Regions from separate parts of the Bacillus cereus group sp. BfR-BA-01383 genome, predicted to be linked through region 2. Evidence: a T-box and tRNA genes for the amino acid it is inferred to sense, from the RefSeq annotation. Region 2 holds a T-box; the other holds one or more tRNA genes.

Region 1 (7,910 bases), on a different contig from region 2:
GGGCGGTAGCAGGAGAGGTGAGTTTTGCAATTTGTTTTAAGAGCTCTAGTCGCTCGTTATTATCATAAATATTAATATTCTTTCCTTTCATAAGTAAAACAATTTGATCAGCTTGTGCAGCTGTAATGGGAACTTCATATTCTTTACTATATTTCAATAACTCTTTTGTAGAAATATGATTTAATTTTTTATTAACAATTTGTTTAATGAGATTCATCGTGTTATCCTCCTTCACACGTTCTTCTATCGAAATATATGAGCGTATAGCTTGTATATATTCTTATAGAGTTTCTTTTTATGAGGAAAAGAAGCGTATGTTATAATAAAGGGACAAAACTACAGAGAAAGAGTATAAGGAGGACTTATGGAGCAAAAGCAACATCGAAAAGAAAGTGTTATTCATCTCGTTTATCGCTTAGTTATGATTATTTTTGGGGCAGCATGCGCGGCGGTAGCAATTGAACTATTTTTAATGCCAAATAAAATTATTGATGGTGGAATTATTGGTATTTCTCTTATTTTGGATTATCTGACTCCAAATATTTGGTGGTTAAGTTTCTCTACTTTGGTTGTTGTTCTCAATATTCCGTTTATGTACTCAGGTTATAAGCAAATTGGAAAAACATTTATGTTATCTTCGGCATTCGGTATTGTAGCTTTAGCATTTATTGAATCAACGCTACATGCTGTTCCGCCATTTACAACAGAGCCAATTTTAGCAACGGTGTTTGGTGGTCTTATTTTAGGCCTTGGTGTAGGGCTTGTTATTCGTCATGGTGGATCAATGGACGGAACAGAAATTATGGGGATTTTATTAACGAAGAAATTACCGTTTTCTGTTGGTGAATTCGTAATGTTTGTGAACTTATTTATTTTTGCATGGGCGGCATTTGTATTTGGTGTTGAACAAGCAATGTATTCTGTTATGACGTACTATATCGCATTCAAAACAATTGATACAGTAATTCAAGGGTTAGATGAAACAAAAGCAGTTTTAATTGTATCAGATCAATATGAGGAAGTATCAAATGCGATTTTACATCGTCTTGGTCGTGGAACTACAAAGCTTGTAGCAAAAGGTGGTTACACAGATAAAGAAAAAGAAGTTATTTATGCAGTTGTAACCCGTCTGGAAGTGACGAAGTTAAAATCAATTGTGCATGAAATTGATGAAAATGCTTTTGTTACTATTATGAGTACACAAGAGACAAACGGTGGTAAGTTTAAATCAGCTATTCACTAAAAAGTTATTTGTAATATTTTTCGAAAGCAGAGAATTTTTCTCTGCTTTTTGTTATAATAGTAAGGTTTCCTGAAATAAAAGATATATTTTAGGCAGATTGGTTTACAACTATAATAAGCTGTACTATAATTCAAATAGATATAAATCGGAATCATTCTGAATTAAAATAGGTGAGATGCTATGAATAATATATTGGAAATAGAAGGATTAACGTTTCGATACGAAGATCGCAACGTGTTAGAAGATATTAATTTGCAAGTTCCGAAGGGAGCTTTTTTAGGTTTAGTTGGACCAAATGGTTCAGGGAAATCGACTTTGCTTAAATGTTTATTAGGTGTTTTAAAGCCAAGGCAAGGAAGCATTCGATTGTTTGGTATTGATAGTAAGAAGTTTAAAGAATGGAATAAAGTTGGTTATGTATCCCAAAAGGCAAGTAGTTTTAACTCAGGTTTCCCAGCAACAGTTTTTGAGGTCGTGTCAATGGGACTTGTTTCGAAAAAAGGTCTTTTTCGCTTTTTTACGAAAGATGATAAGGCGAAAGTAGAAAAAGCAATTGCTGATGTAGGGATGAGTGAGTTTCAAGGACGCAATATTGGAGAACTTTCCGGTGGGCAACAACAACGTGTATTTATTGCTCGAGCACTTGTAAGTGATCCACAATTGCTTATTTTGGACGAGCCTACTGTTGGGATTGATGTGAAAAATGTAGAAAGCTTTTACGAGATATTAGAGGATTTAAACAAAAGGTTGGGCATCACGTTAATTCTTGTTACACACGATATGGGAGCAGTTACTGAGAAGGTAACACATGTTGCATGCTTAAACCAACATCTACATTTCCATGGTAATGTAGAGAAATTCCGAGAGTTAGAAGATGCGGAAATGTCCGTCTTATATGGGCATCATGTTCACCGTTTAGAACACGAGCATGAGCATCACGGGAGGATATAATGATACAAGATTTTTTACAATATGACTTTTTACGTAACTCTTTATATGCGGGGATTTTAATAGGACTTGTTGCGCCGCTTATCGGTGTGTTTGTTGTAATTCGCCGCATGTCGCTTATTGCAGATGCATTAAGTCATGTGACGTTATCAGGTATTGCTGCAAGTTTATTACTTGAAAAAACAATTTTCACAGGTGGATTTTTAAATCCTCTATATATGGGGATGATTTTCTCGATAGGTGGAGCGCTACTAATTGAAAAATTGCGAACTGTATATAAGCATTATCAAGAATTAGCAATTCCAATTATTCTTTCAGCGGGAATGGGCATCGGTGTTATTTTCATTTCACTTGCAAATGGATTTAACACAGATTTATTTAGTTATTTATTCGGTAGTGTAAGTGCTGTTACAAGTGGGGATTTAATTATTATTGGTATTGTAGCAATTGTTGTACTTGCAACGATTAGTTTATTATACAAAGAGTTGTTTTTACTATCATTTGATGAGGAATACGCTGTATCAACCGGTTTGAGTGCAAAGTGGATTCACTTTATTTTTATTATTTTAGTTGCGCTTGTTATTGCAGTATCCATGCGTGTTGTAGGGGTTCTTCTCGTATCATCTTTAATGACGTTACCAGTTGCAGCAAGTATTCGTATTGCTAAAGGATTTAAACAAACAATTTTCTTTTCCATTATATTTGGTGAAATTGCAGTAATTGGTGGAATGTTTGCTTCGTATCAACTTGATCTAGCACCAGGTGGTACAATTGTTGTGATAGCAGTTCTTATTTTGATCGGTGCAATTTTATGGAAGAAGAAAAAAACTGCATAAAGTAGGGATAGGTATGAATCTAACAGAAGCTTTACGCCTAATGAAAGACAAAGGATACAAACATACTGGAAAAAGGGAAGAAATGCTCAGATTATTTGCGGCTCACAATCGTTATTTAACTGCGAAAGACGTTTTGGAGCATATGAAGGATGATTATCCAGGGCTTAGTTTTGATACGATTTATCGTAACTTAACAGTTTTTGCTGAAATCGGTGTTTTAGAACAAACGGAATTAAATGGTGAAAAACATTTTCGTTTTACATGTTCTATTATGGAACATCATCATCATTTTATTTGCTTGGATTGTGGTGGTACGAAAGAAATTACTTCCTGCCCAATGGATTTTATGAATAAAGATTTTAACGGTTATGAAGTAACCGGTCATAAATTTGAAATATACGGCCGTTGTCCAAAATGTGCAAAATAAAAGCTCGTCGGTTATATAACTGACGAGCTTTTTTGCATAGAAGAGAAGGTTGCTCACAAATATTGTGGGCAACCTTCTTTTTATTGTTCTTGTGTTTCTTTTTCTTTTTCTTTTTCTTTTTCTTTTTCTCGTTCAGCAGCCATTTCAGCAGCAATTACATCGATTTCTTTTTTCAGTTCTTCTACCATTGTTTCTTCTGGTACTTTACGAACGACTTGCCCTTTACGGAATAATAGTCCTTCTCCGCGTGCACCGGCAATACCGATATCAGCTTCACGAGCTTCACCAGGACCGTTTACAGCGCAACCAAGTACTGCAACTTTAATTGGTACTTGAAGTGTAGAAATATATTCTTCTACTTCGTTAGCGATGCTAATTAAATCAATTTCAATACGACCGCAAGTTGGACAAGAGATAAGTGTTGCAGCATTAGAGGCAAGACCAAATGACTTTAATAGTTCGCGCGCAACTTTTACTTCTTCAACTGGATCAGCACTTAATGAAATACGTAATGTATTTCCAATACCTTTGCTTAAGATTGCTCCAAGACCAGCGGCACTTTTTACAGTTCCGGCAAATAATGTTCCGGATTCTGTAATACCTAAGTGTAATGGATAATCAAAAGCGCGAGCAGCTTTCTCGTATGCTTCGATTGCTAAGTTAACATCAGAGGCTTTCATAGATACGATAATATCGTGGAAGTCTAAATCCTCTAAAATTTTAATGTGATGTAGTGCGCTCTCGACCATACCATCTGCAGTTGGATATCCGTACTTTTCTAAAATGTGACGCTCTAATGAACCAGCGTTTACACCGATACGGATTGGAATACCGCGTTCTTTTGCTGCATTTACAACAGCTTCTACTTTATGGCGACGACCGATGTTACCTGGATTGATACGTACTTTATCAATGCCACCTTCAATTGCTTTTAAAGCAAGGCGATAATCAAAATGAATATCAGCAACAAGTGGAATGTTGATTTGTTTTTTAATATCAGCAATAGCATCTGCTGCGCGTTCATCTGGAACGGCAACACGAACAACTTGACAGCCAGCTTCTTCTAAACGTTTAATTTCAGCAACTGTTGCTTCAACATCATGTGTTTTTGTTGTTGTCATACTTTGTATAATTAATTCATTATTACCGCCAATTGTTAAATTACCGACTTTAACTGGACGTGTTTTTGTACGATGAGTCATTTCATTCACGAATAGATCGCTCTCCTTATAAAAGAAGTTTCTTATTTAGTCCCTCATATCAATGATAGTATACGTGATACAGGGCTATAGAAACCGAAGTGCTCGGTTTCACTTTTACTATTGTATCAGCGCCTTTATGTAATTGACAAGGATTAAGTGATTGCTTATTGATATAACGGGAATTTATAAGACTTTCCAATTTGTATTTTTGTAGCAGATGTACTTTTATTTAATTGTTTAAAGTCATCAATTACTTTTTCAATAGAAGGAATTTTTTTCTTATTAATTTGTTCTGTAATTGAAAGGACGGTTTCACCAGTTTTTACTTCGATTGTTTTATAGGCTACATCCGTTTCTTTTTCTGCTGCATTCTCTTTAATTTGTTTTGTACCTGTGTCTTCTTTTTTAATCGTTTGGGCAGCGGTTGTTTTTTTATATGAACTTAACATCGGTAAAGTGCCGATTTTTATATCGTAATAAAATATATAACAGAGAACAAGCACGAATAAGAATATACCTAATCTTTTCATATTCTTCACTCCTTTGCTAGGAATATATGCTTGTCCAAAAAAAAAATGCCTACTTAGGCATTTTTTTATCGTTTTTATTTTTCTTTTGGTTTTGGAACTTCTTTAATCGTTAAGTATAGAACGATTAAAACAACTGCGATATAAATGAACGTTGCCCCAGGTACGACGATCTTGAATAAATCCATAATCATAAAGAAGATTGTTGGGATTGTGTAGCTGTATGCGGTTAGTGTCCAAACTTGTTTATAAGATAGTTTGCGTTGACCGCCCATGGCAGAACCGATGAATGCAAGTAAAGTCACGCCTAAAAAAGTGATGAATAATTGGAATAGGTACACTAAAAATCCGATAACAAATAATAAAATTGGATAAATATTATCGAATAAAGAAATGAATTCTTGTAGATCTTTTTTCTCAAGGGATGCACCTAACAAATCGTTATAGGAATACGTTTGCGTTTGACCATTTCCCATAGAGACTACTTTATCTTTTAAAACAAATAAACCTGTTTTATTTTGATATTTTTCTAAGTCTGTTGAATTTGGATCAAATACGAAAAGTGCATTGCCCTCTTCTTTTTCAATAGGTTGATCAATATCTGCTTGTAGTTCGCCATTTTCAATTTTAAAATCAGGTAAATCTTTATCGATGACTTGATTTACCATGCTCACACCATCCTGGATCAAACTACCGTACAAGAATGTTCTTGGAATAGTAGTAATTAAGCAAAGTAGCATAATATACAAAATGGTTTTACCAATTTTTTGAAAACGGAATAGCGCCATATCTTTAGGCGAGTATATACTTTTTGCAAATTGGGTAAATATGGACATAGATTCACTTCCTTTATGTATGTATAAAATCATTGTAACGTACGAATCTAGGGAATCTCAAGTTATATTATATTTATATATAGTGGAGAGAACTGGATTTCTCTTTTATTAATTTTCTACTTTTAAAAGAGAAAAATACAATTGACACTTTTCTTTTGTATATGGTAAATTTATCTTACATTTCTTAAAGGATATATCCGATAGGAATTCAGTTATTTGATATGTTATTACATACATAATTGTGGACCCTTAGCTCAGCTGGTTAGAGCAGACGGCTCATAACCGTCCGGTCGTAGGTTCGAGTCCTACAGGGTCCATATCCATTTCATAAGTTTATTACGTTAGCAGGAAGCTTCCTTGTAGAAGGGAGCTTTTTTTTACGGAATATATGAGCATTTTAATTGAAAAGAAGTGGGAATTTTGCTACTTTAATGGTAGCAAGACAATGTGATCTATTTGTTTGCACCCTATGGCAATTAGGGTAGAATGAAGTTGTATGTCACATATGAGTGGCAATACATAAACTGGGAGGAATATAACAATGGCAAAACACGAATTACCAAATTTACCTTATGCGTATGATGCATTAGAACCTCACTTTGACAAAGAAACAATGAACATCCATCATACAAAACATCACAACACGTATATTACAAACTTAAACGCTGCTTTAGAAGGTCATGCAGAATTAGCTGACAAAAGCGTTGAAGAATTAGTTACAAACTTAAATGAAGTACCAGAAGCAATCCGTACAGCAGTACGTAACAATGGTGGAGGACATGCAAACCATACATTCTTCTGGACAATCCTATCTCCAAACGGTGGTGGACAACCAGTAGGTGAACTTGCAACTGCAATTGAAGCGAAATTCGGTAGCTTCGATGCATTCAAAGAAGAATTTGCAAAAGCTGGCGCAACTCGCTTCGGTTCTGGTTGGGCTTGGTTAGTAGTAAACAATGGTGAGTTAGAAGTAACAAGCACTCCAAACCAAGATTCTCCTCTAACTGAAGGTAAAACTCCAGTTATCGGTTTAGATGTTTGGGAGCATGCTTACTACTTAAACTACCAAAACCGTCGTCCTGACTACATCGGTGCATTCTGGAACGTTGTAGATTGGAACGTTGCTGAAAAACTTTACCAAGAAGCAAAATAATTGTATTAATTAAAGAAAAAAGCTAGGAGAATGCTCCTAGCTTTTTTCTATGCTCTCCTTTTACATAATTGGGCTTGTCTTTGGAAGACTAGAACATGAAGTAAAGGAGAGTTGTGTATGAAGTGGAAACATATAATTGGTGACGTTGAAGTGAATCGGGATTTAGTGTTATTGCTCCTCATTGGAGGTTTATACACGCTCGCAATTTCTTTATCGAATACGTTTGTTAACATTTATTTATGGAAACAAACACAAAATTATGTGAATCTTGGCTTGTATAATTTGGCCAGCGTTGTATTACAGCCTCTCACATTTCTTATAGGTGGGAAATTAGCGAAACGTATTGATCGCTCAATCTTGTTACGAATAGGCGTAGGCACGTTAGCTATTTTTTTTATCGTTGTTTTAGTGGCGGGAAAAAGCGCTTCTCACTATATTTTATTAATGGGGGCTCTCTTAGGAATCGGGTATGGTTTTTATTGGTTGGCATTCAACTTATTGACATTTGAGATTACAGAACCAGAAACAAGAGACTTCTTTAACGGGTTTCTTGGGCTTCTTACATCCTTCTCTGGAATGATTGGACCAATAGCAGCAGGATACACAATTTCACGTATGGAAAAATGGAGTGGTTATACAGTCATATTCTTTCTTTCATTAGTGCTATTTGCGATTGCTGTTGTTTTAAGCTTTTTTTTATCTAAGAGAGAATGTGAAGGGCGTTATGAAATCGTGCAA
Region 2 (7,910 bases):
CTCATTCAATTACTCCTTCGTTTTCTTTCCTTCTAATACTGTTTGAATAATAATTAATACAACTCCAATACATAATGCTGAGTCAGCTATATTGAATACTGGATAGTTGTACGAGAAAATATACACGTGAATGAAATCCACTACTTCTTGTCTAAATACACGATCAATAAAATTGCCAATTGCTCCGCCTAAAATGAGACCTAATGAAATACCTAGAAGTTTGTCCGTTTTTGCATATTTTTTCATATAAAATACGATAAATACTACGAAAACAACTGTAATAATGTAGAAGAACCACATTTTATTTTCTAAAATACCCCAGGCAGCTCCTCTATTTCGATGTGATGTTATGTATAATACATTATCGATAATCGGAATGCTCGTACCCAATTCCATGTTCTTTACAATTAGCCACTTCGATATTTGATCGATGGCAATGACAAATAACGCTATTACATAATATATCATTTTCATTTCCCCCATAAAGACAGTGTACCTCAAAATTTTAGCATAGCTGCTATCTTTTCACAATGAACCTTTATAGAAGAATAAAATAAATTAAAAAAAGGTAATATAATATCGTTGTGCGTATTCATACATTTATACATTTACCTTTTCATAAAAAAATTCATGAATCGTACGAGCAGTCGGCATTGTTTTCATTTGTTTTGTAGGAATCGCTCTTCCCGTTTCTTCACAAATACCATACATATCTATTTCCATTTTAAACAATGCACGTTCTACATCTTTTAAATCCTCTTTTATATCATGTAATAGCATTTTTTTCTTTATTTCTTCCTTAACTTCATATCCAAGCTCTTGGCTGAACTCTGTATCATATTTGTGCATGACTTCTTTAGCTAGTCTCTCTTGCAACTCTTTTCTCATCAATTGCAATTCTTCTTTTATTTCCATGTAAATTTCATTCACGTGTACATTCCTCCCAGCTGCAATGTACAATTAGTGTGTCCGAAATTCTCATGCTTACCTCACACACATTTTTCCTTCATAGGAAAGAGAGTAGAAATTATTTCAATATACCGTTAATAATAAAAAACTGACTGCACCTTACGCGCAGTCAGTTTTTTATTATTTTACATAGTTTTCTTTAACAACTGTTGCACAACGCTCACATAATGTTTCATGTTCTGCATCTTTACCAATTGTTTCTGAAACAACCCAACAACGTTCACATGTCTCACCTGTCGCCTGTGCTACAACTACAGCTGTATGCTCATACTTCGGTGCTTCTGTTGGCGCTTCTTCAATTGTACCACCAAGTTTATACTCTGAAACGATAAATAGCTGTTTTAAATCTTCACTAATAGACTCTAACATAGCCTTCATTTCTACAGTCGGATATAGCGTAATGCTTGCGTTTAATGACTTACCAATTACTTTCTCATTACGAGCTACTTCTAACGCTTTTAAAACGTCATCACGCAGTGTCATAAATGCGTCCCATTTCACTTTTAATGCTTCTGCACCATCTACTTCTACAGCGTCTGGCATATTAGTTAACTGTACGCTTTCTTCTTCTGCACCAGGAACATATGGCCATACTTCATCAGCTGTATGCGGTAAGATTGGCGTTACAAGTTTCGTTAATGCAACAAGAACATCATATAATACTGTTTGAATCGCGCGGCGATCTTCGTGATTTGCACCTTCAATGTATAAAATGTCTTTTGCAAAGTCTAAGTAGAATGAACTTAAATCAATTGTACAGAAGTTATGAATTGCATGATATACAGCAGCAAAGTCATATGTTTCATATGATTCTTTTACTTTTGTAATTAAGTCATTTAATTTCACTAACATGTAACGATCTACTTCACGAAGTTCAGCTACCGCTACTGTATTTTCACTTGGATTAAAGTCATCTAAGTTTCCTAATAAGAAACGGAACGTGTTACGGATTTTACGATACACTTCTGCTACTTGTTTTAAAATATCATCTGAAATACGTACATCAGATTGATAATCAACAGAAGATACCCATAAACGTAAAATGTCTCCGCCTAATTGATCCATAATTTTCTTCGGTACGACGATGTTTCCAATCGACTTACTCATTTTACGCCCTTCACCATCTAGTACGAAACCATGGCTTAGTACGCCTTTATATGGAGCTTTACCTGTTACAGCAACCGCTGTTGATAATGAAGAGTTAAACCAACCACGATACTGGTCAGATCCTTCTAAATATAAATCAGCTGGACGTTGTAAGTCTTCACGCTCTTCTAATACCGCTTGGTGAGAAGAACCTGAATCGAACCATACATCCATGATGTCAGTTTCTTTACGGAATTCACCATTTGGGCTACCTGGATGTGTAAATCCTTTTGGTAATAGATCATTCGCTTCACGCTCGAACCATACGTTAGAACCGTGTTCGCGGAATAAATCTGCTACATGGTTAATTGTTTCATCGGTAATAATTGGATCACCATTCTCAGCATAGAATACAGGAATTGGTACACCCCATGCACGCTGACGAGAAATACACCAGTCACCACGGTCACGAACCATATTGTGAAGACGAGTTTCTCCCCATGCTGGTACCCATTTCGTTTCTTCAACAGCTTGTAATAACTCTTTACGGAACGCTTCGATAGATGCAAACCACTGTGCTGTTGCACGGAAAATAATTGGTTTTTTCGTTCTCCAATCATGTGGGTATGAATGCGTAATAAATGTTAATTTTAGTAACGCGCCTACCTCTTCTAATTTTTCCGTAATTGGCTTGTTAGCTTTATCATAGAATAAGCCTTCAAATCCAGGTGCTTCATTTGTTAATACACCTTTATCGTCAACTGGGCAAAGTACTTCTAAGCCGTACTTTTTACCAACAACAAAGTCATCTTCCCCGTGTCCAGGTGCTGTATGAACACAACCAGTACCTGCATCTGTTGTTACGTGCTCTCCTAGCATAACTAATGAGTCACGATCGTAGAATGGGTGTTTTGCAACTGTATACTCAAGTTCACTACCTTTTACCGTTTTCACAACTTCAGCATTTTCCCATTCTAACGTTTTTGCAACTGTCTCAAACAGCTCAGAAGCGATGATGTATTTCTCATCATTTACTTTTACAATGCTATATTCAAGCTCTGGGTGAACAGAAATACCTAAGTTTGCAGGTAATGTCCAAGGTGTTGTTGTCCAAATGATAAATTTCTCATCACCTTCTAATACGTTCTTTCCGTCTTTTACAGGGAATGCTACGTAAATAGATGCTGATTTTTTATCTTGATATTCAATTTCAGCTTCTGCTAAAGCTGATTCACTCGTTGGAGACCAGTAAACTGGCTTTTGCCCTTTATAGATATAACCTTTTTTCGCCATATCACCAAACACTTTAATTTGTTGTGCTTCATAAGCTGGCTCTAAAGTAATATATGGATTATCCCAATCTGCACGTACACCTAGACGCTTAAATTGTTCACGTTGACGTTCTACTTGCTCATATGCATACTCTGCACATAACTTACGGAACTCAGCAACTGTCATTTCTTTACGTTTTACACCTTTATTTGTTAAAGCTTGTTCAATTGGTAAACCGTGCGTATCCCAACCTGGTACATACGGTGCACTGAAACCAGTCATTGATTTATAGCGAACAATAAAGTCTTTCAATACTTTATTTAATGCATGTCCCATATGAATGTCACCATTCGCATATGGAGGTCCATCATGCAATACAAATAAAGGACGACCTTTTGTATGTTCTTGTACTTTTTCATAAATGTTCATTTCAGCCCATTTTTCTTGCATTGCAGGCTCACGTTTTGGTAAATTCCCACGCATTGGGAACTCTGTTTTTGGCATTAGTAATGTATTTTTGTACTCCATGCTCAATTCCTCCTTACATGTATAAAAGAAAGACCTAAAAAACGGAATAAAAAAGAGACTTTCTCATCCCAAAAAGGGACGAGAAAGTCTCCCGCGGTACCACCCTAGTAGATCCTATACATATGTATAAAATCCTCTTTATATTCTTAACGCGAATATACGCCTACGCTTACTCCATTCGTTCAGCGCGGAACTCCAGGGTGATATTCCCATATCTCCTTATCCTGAGCTTACACCATCCTCAGTTCGCTATATAAGGTATGAAAAGGTACTTATCCCTATCTTCGTTTTTCTTAATAAATATGTTGTTTAAAATTATATGTAATAATGAGAAAAACGTCAAGCTTACACTGTTTCTTCTTTTTTCAACAGCTCATCTACTTCGTCTTCTAACTCAATTAACTTATCCCAATCATCGTTGTTTAACATTTCAAGCTGTGTTTCTAAAAGCATACGGAAACGAGTTCGGAATACTTTTGCTTGTTTCTTTAGCTCTTCAATATCAAAAGCAACTTTTCTTGATTTTACTAAAGCTTCGTTAATGATACGATCTGCATTCTTTTCAGCTTCACGTACAATTAATTTCGCTTCTTTTTGCGCATTACGTTTTACTTCTTCCGCTGCTTCTTGTGCAACAACGATAGATTTGTTTAACGTATCTTCAATATTAGAGAAATGATCTAACTTTCCTTCTAATTGCGCAACTTTTTCTTCTAAAGCTTTTTTCTCACGAATGACTAATTCATAATCTTTGATAATTTGATCAAGAAACTCATTTACTTGATCTTCATCATAGCCACGGAATCCGCGACCAAATTCTTTGTTATGAATGTCTAATGGTGTTAACGGCACAACGCCACCTCCAAGTAGTTATCTAAATTTCCTCTTTCAATTATATCTTTTCTTCGACAAAATAGGAGGATTTCCTTCTAAAAAACCAATCATTTTAGTATACCATACAAAATTCTCCATTTGTCGCGTTTTGTTCTACCTTCTACAGAAAATAATTTACTTCGTCCATACCCTCTCACTGAAAAAACATCTCCTGGATAACATTCATAAGAAGTTTGTTCCACTGTTTTCCAATTGACTTTTACTAAACCATTTTTTATTAAAGGTTGTATTTTCTGTCTGGATATATGTAACATTTCAGCTAACATAACATCTAAACGAAGTGAAGAAACCGTTCCAGATTTCTCTCCCCACGTTTCATTAATCTGGAGAATTTGTTCTCCTTGTACTGATGATAAGGAGACTTTTACTTTCCCTATTGATTGTAAGTTCATCTCAATATACGATACGATTTCTTTTTCAACTACAATTTGGGCACGATTTTCTTGAAGCAAAATATCACCACATTTTTCTCTCGTCAAACCAAGTGACATAAATGTACCTAATATTTGCCTATGCTCTAGCGTATAAAACTTGGAAGGATAGTCAATTTCTAATACTTCTAGTTGAAATTCTTCATCATTTAATTCTAGATAGTCTGGATAAATGAGTGCTCTTTTACGCTCCGCGTGAGGCGTTGCACCATCGAATTGCACAGCAACATCTCCTTGTCCTATTACCATAGAGACAATTTGTTGCTGTCTTGGATCAAGGAAATCTGTTAATTTCACTTGATGGTACTCCGCCGTTCGCTTCCACTCTAACGCTTTATCCACAAAGACCTCTTCATCAGGTCTGAAATGTTCGTAAATGCTCATGTATTTAACCTCTTACTATAAGAAATAGCCGAACAAACTGAACAAACCAATTTTAGCAAGTTTTAACGCAAAAATCGCAACGAGTGGAGAAATATCAATCATACCAAGCGGCGGAATAAATCTGCGGAATGGTTCTAAATACGGTTCACAAATACGCGCCAGGAAATCTCCAAAAGATGATTCCTTTGCACCAGGAAACCATGATAGGAGAATATAAATAATAAGTGCCCACGAGTAAATCTCGAAAGCATAATTTAACACCATTAAAACTGTTGTCATGGCGTATTACCACCTCTTTATATTTGTTTCTTCTTCTTCACCGAATAACTCTGAAATTGCACCAACAATATCTACATTTTCAGGTGTACACATAAATGTTTTCGGTCCTATTTTTTGAATATCCCCGCCTATAGCGTATACAGTACCACTTAAAAAGTCAACGATACGTACCGCTTGATCAGTAGACATTCTTTGCAAATTAATTACAACAGCTCGTCTACCTTTTAAATGGTCCGCAATACCTTGTGCTTCCGAATATGTGCGTGGTTCTAATAAAACAACTTTTGAAGATTGCTTTGCCGTTTCAATGCTCACAACATTTTGTTTCGTTTGCGCTTTTGGAAACGTAACATCTTGTTGTTCTGGCGGATCTTGCTGTTTCTTCATGTCTGTTTGCTCCTTTTCATAGCTATATTGAGCTGCTTCTTTTTCTTCTGGTGTATCAAAAAAGAAGTATTTTACTTTTGACCAACTCATAATAAGATTCTCCTTCCTTTTACGCTTTTCCTACTAAAATCGTTCCCAAACGAATATATGTAGCACCTTCTTCAATTGCAATCGTGTAGTCGTTAGACATCCCCATTGATAATTCTTTACATGGCGCATGTAACAATTCTAGTTCCTTTATCTTTTCTTGTAGCATACGCAGCTCCTTAAAACAGCGCCTGATTTCTTCCTCTTCTTCTGTAAACGGAGCCATCGTCATTAATCCTACCACTTCAATCTTATCCAATTCTTGCAAACTTTGAATAAAAGAAACAGTTTCTTCTATTGCCAACCCTTGCTTCGATTCTTCAGATGATGTTTTCACTTGAATAAAGCATTTAATTTTCTTATCAGCACGTTTCTGAATTTCTTTCGCCAGGGAAAGGCGATCTAAAGAATGTAAATAATCAATTTCATTAATGATTTCTTTTACTTTTCTCGTTTGTAATGAGCCAATAAAATGCCAATTAACTTTTGAGCCGAAATGCTCATATTTCTGTAAGAAACCTTCATTTCTATTTTCACCTAAATCGATAATTCCAGCTTCAATTACTTCGTTTGTCTTTTCAATCCCTACAGTTTTTGTAACTGCAATAAGTTTAATATCTTGCAACGAACGTCCAGATCGTGTGCAAGATTCTTTAATAGCTTCGTTTACAATTACTAAATTTTCTTGTACTGTCACTTGCTTCCTTCCTCCTTAAAACCTATGAAACTCAACATTCTCCCTGTCTTCCCTTGATCACGACGATGAGAGAAAAATAGTTGTTCTTCACAGCTTGTACAAAGAGATGACATTACAATATGTTCTTCTTTTATGCCTGCTTGTACACATAATATACGATTAATTTCTTTTAAATTAATTGCGTACTGCCCATCAGAAATTTTTTTATACGGGACAGAACCGTTTACTACTTGCTGCGCCGCTGTTAATACTCTATCATCAACAACATAACAACAAGATCCTATTGCCGGCCCTATTGCAACATGAATTTCATCACTTGAAATCCCTTCTGCATTCCACTTTTGAATCATTTCATTTGCAATTTCTTTTACGGTCCCTTTCCACCCAGCATGCGCAAGTCCTATCATACCATGTGATGGTGCATAAAAATAGAGTGGAACACAATCCGCGTAACAAGACGTTAAAAGAACATCGTTATTCGTCGTATAAATGCCATCTGTTTTTGAAATGCCATCCTCATATGAATAGACGCCACTTCCTTTTTCTTGTTGTCCTACTTTTTCAACATGGTGATCATGAACTTGTTCAGAGCAAATCCAGTTTTCCAATGGTTTTTGTAACTTATTTGCTAAAATGCGTCTGTTTTCATGAACGTTCTCCACGATATCATTCACATGTAATCCTAAATTCATCGCATGAAAGGAGCCCGTACTTATCCCACCATCTTTTGTCGTAAATCCAGCAGTAATGTTTCCAAGTTCTTTCCACGCTTGTAAATACAGTATACCGTCTACATATTTAAATGGTTCTCTCATAAAGCGGCTGCTACTAAAAACATAGACAAATGTATATTCTTAGAGTATTCCTGCTTCTACGTGTCCTGTCTCGCCAATCAC

The links. A T-box is a leader RNA that pairs with one kind of tRNA and senses whether it is charged. The one in region 2 lies ahead of ileS2 (isoleucine--tRNA ligase), so its partner is inferred to be a tRNA-Ile.
Region 1: it has a tRNA-Ile gene. The T-box ahead of ileS2 (isoleucine--tRNA ligase) is inferred to sense a tRNA for this amino acid. The anticodon was not compared.

The regions. Positions count from the first base shown of each region.
Region 1 is NZ_JAKUFP010000001.1:299,786-307,695, reverse strand. It holds gene MR065_RS01775 (DUF2624 domain-containing protein) at 1-217, opposite strand, end outside; gene MR065_RS01770 (YitT family protein) at 365-1,243, shown strand; gene MR065_RS01765 (metal ABC transporter ATP-binding protein) at 1,424-2,194, shown strand; gene MR065_RS01760 (metal ABC transporter permease) at 2,194-3,027, shown strand; gene MR065_RS01755 (Fur family transcriptional regulator) at 3,041-3,454, shown strand; gene ispG (flavodoxin-dependent (E)-4-hydroxy-3-methylbut-2-enyl-diphosphate synthase) at 3,535-4,656, opposite strand; gene MR065_RS01745 (hypothetical protein) at 4,821-5,186, opposite strand; gene yqgB (protein YqgB) at 5,261-6,019, opposite strand; tRNA gene MR065_RS01735 (tRNA-Ile) at 6,263-6,336, shown strand; gene sodA (superoxide dismutase [Mn]) at 6,561-7,172, shown strand; gene MR065_RS01725 (MFS transporter) at 7,290-7,910, shown strand, end outside.
Region 2 is NZ_JAKUFP010000009.1:137,006-144,915, forward strand. It holds gene MR065_RS11745 (RluA family pseudouridine synthase) at 1-5, opposite strand, end outside; gene lspA (lipoprotein signal peptidase LspA) at 10-468, opposite strand; gene MR065_RS11755 (TraR/DksA C4-type zinc finger protein) at 601-930, opposite strand; gene ileS2 (isoleucine--tRNA ligase) at 1,090-3,855, opposite strand; T-box leader at 3,927-4,149, opposite strand; gene divIVA (septum site-determining protein DivIVA) at 4,201-4,707, opposite strand; gene MR065_RS11770 (YlmH family RNA-binding protein) at 4,797-5,564, opposite strand; gene MR065_RS11775 (YggT family protein) at 5,580-5,843, opposite strand; gene MR065_RS11780 (cell division protein SepF) at 5,850-6,320, opposite strand; gene MR065_RS11785 (YggS family pyridoxal phosphate-dependent enzyme) at 6,340-7,014, opposite strand; gene pgeF (peptidoglycan editing factor PgeF) at 7,011-7,829, opposite strand.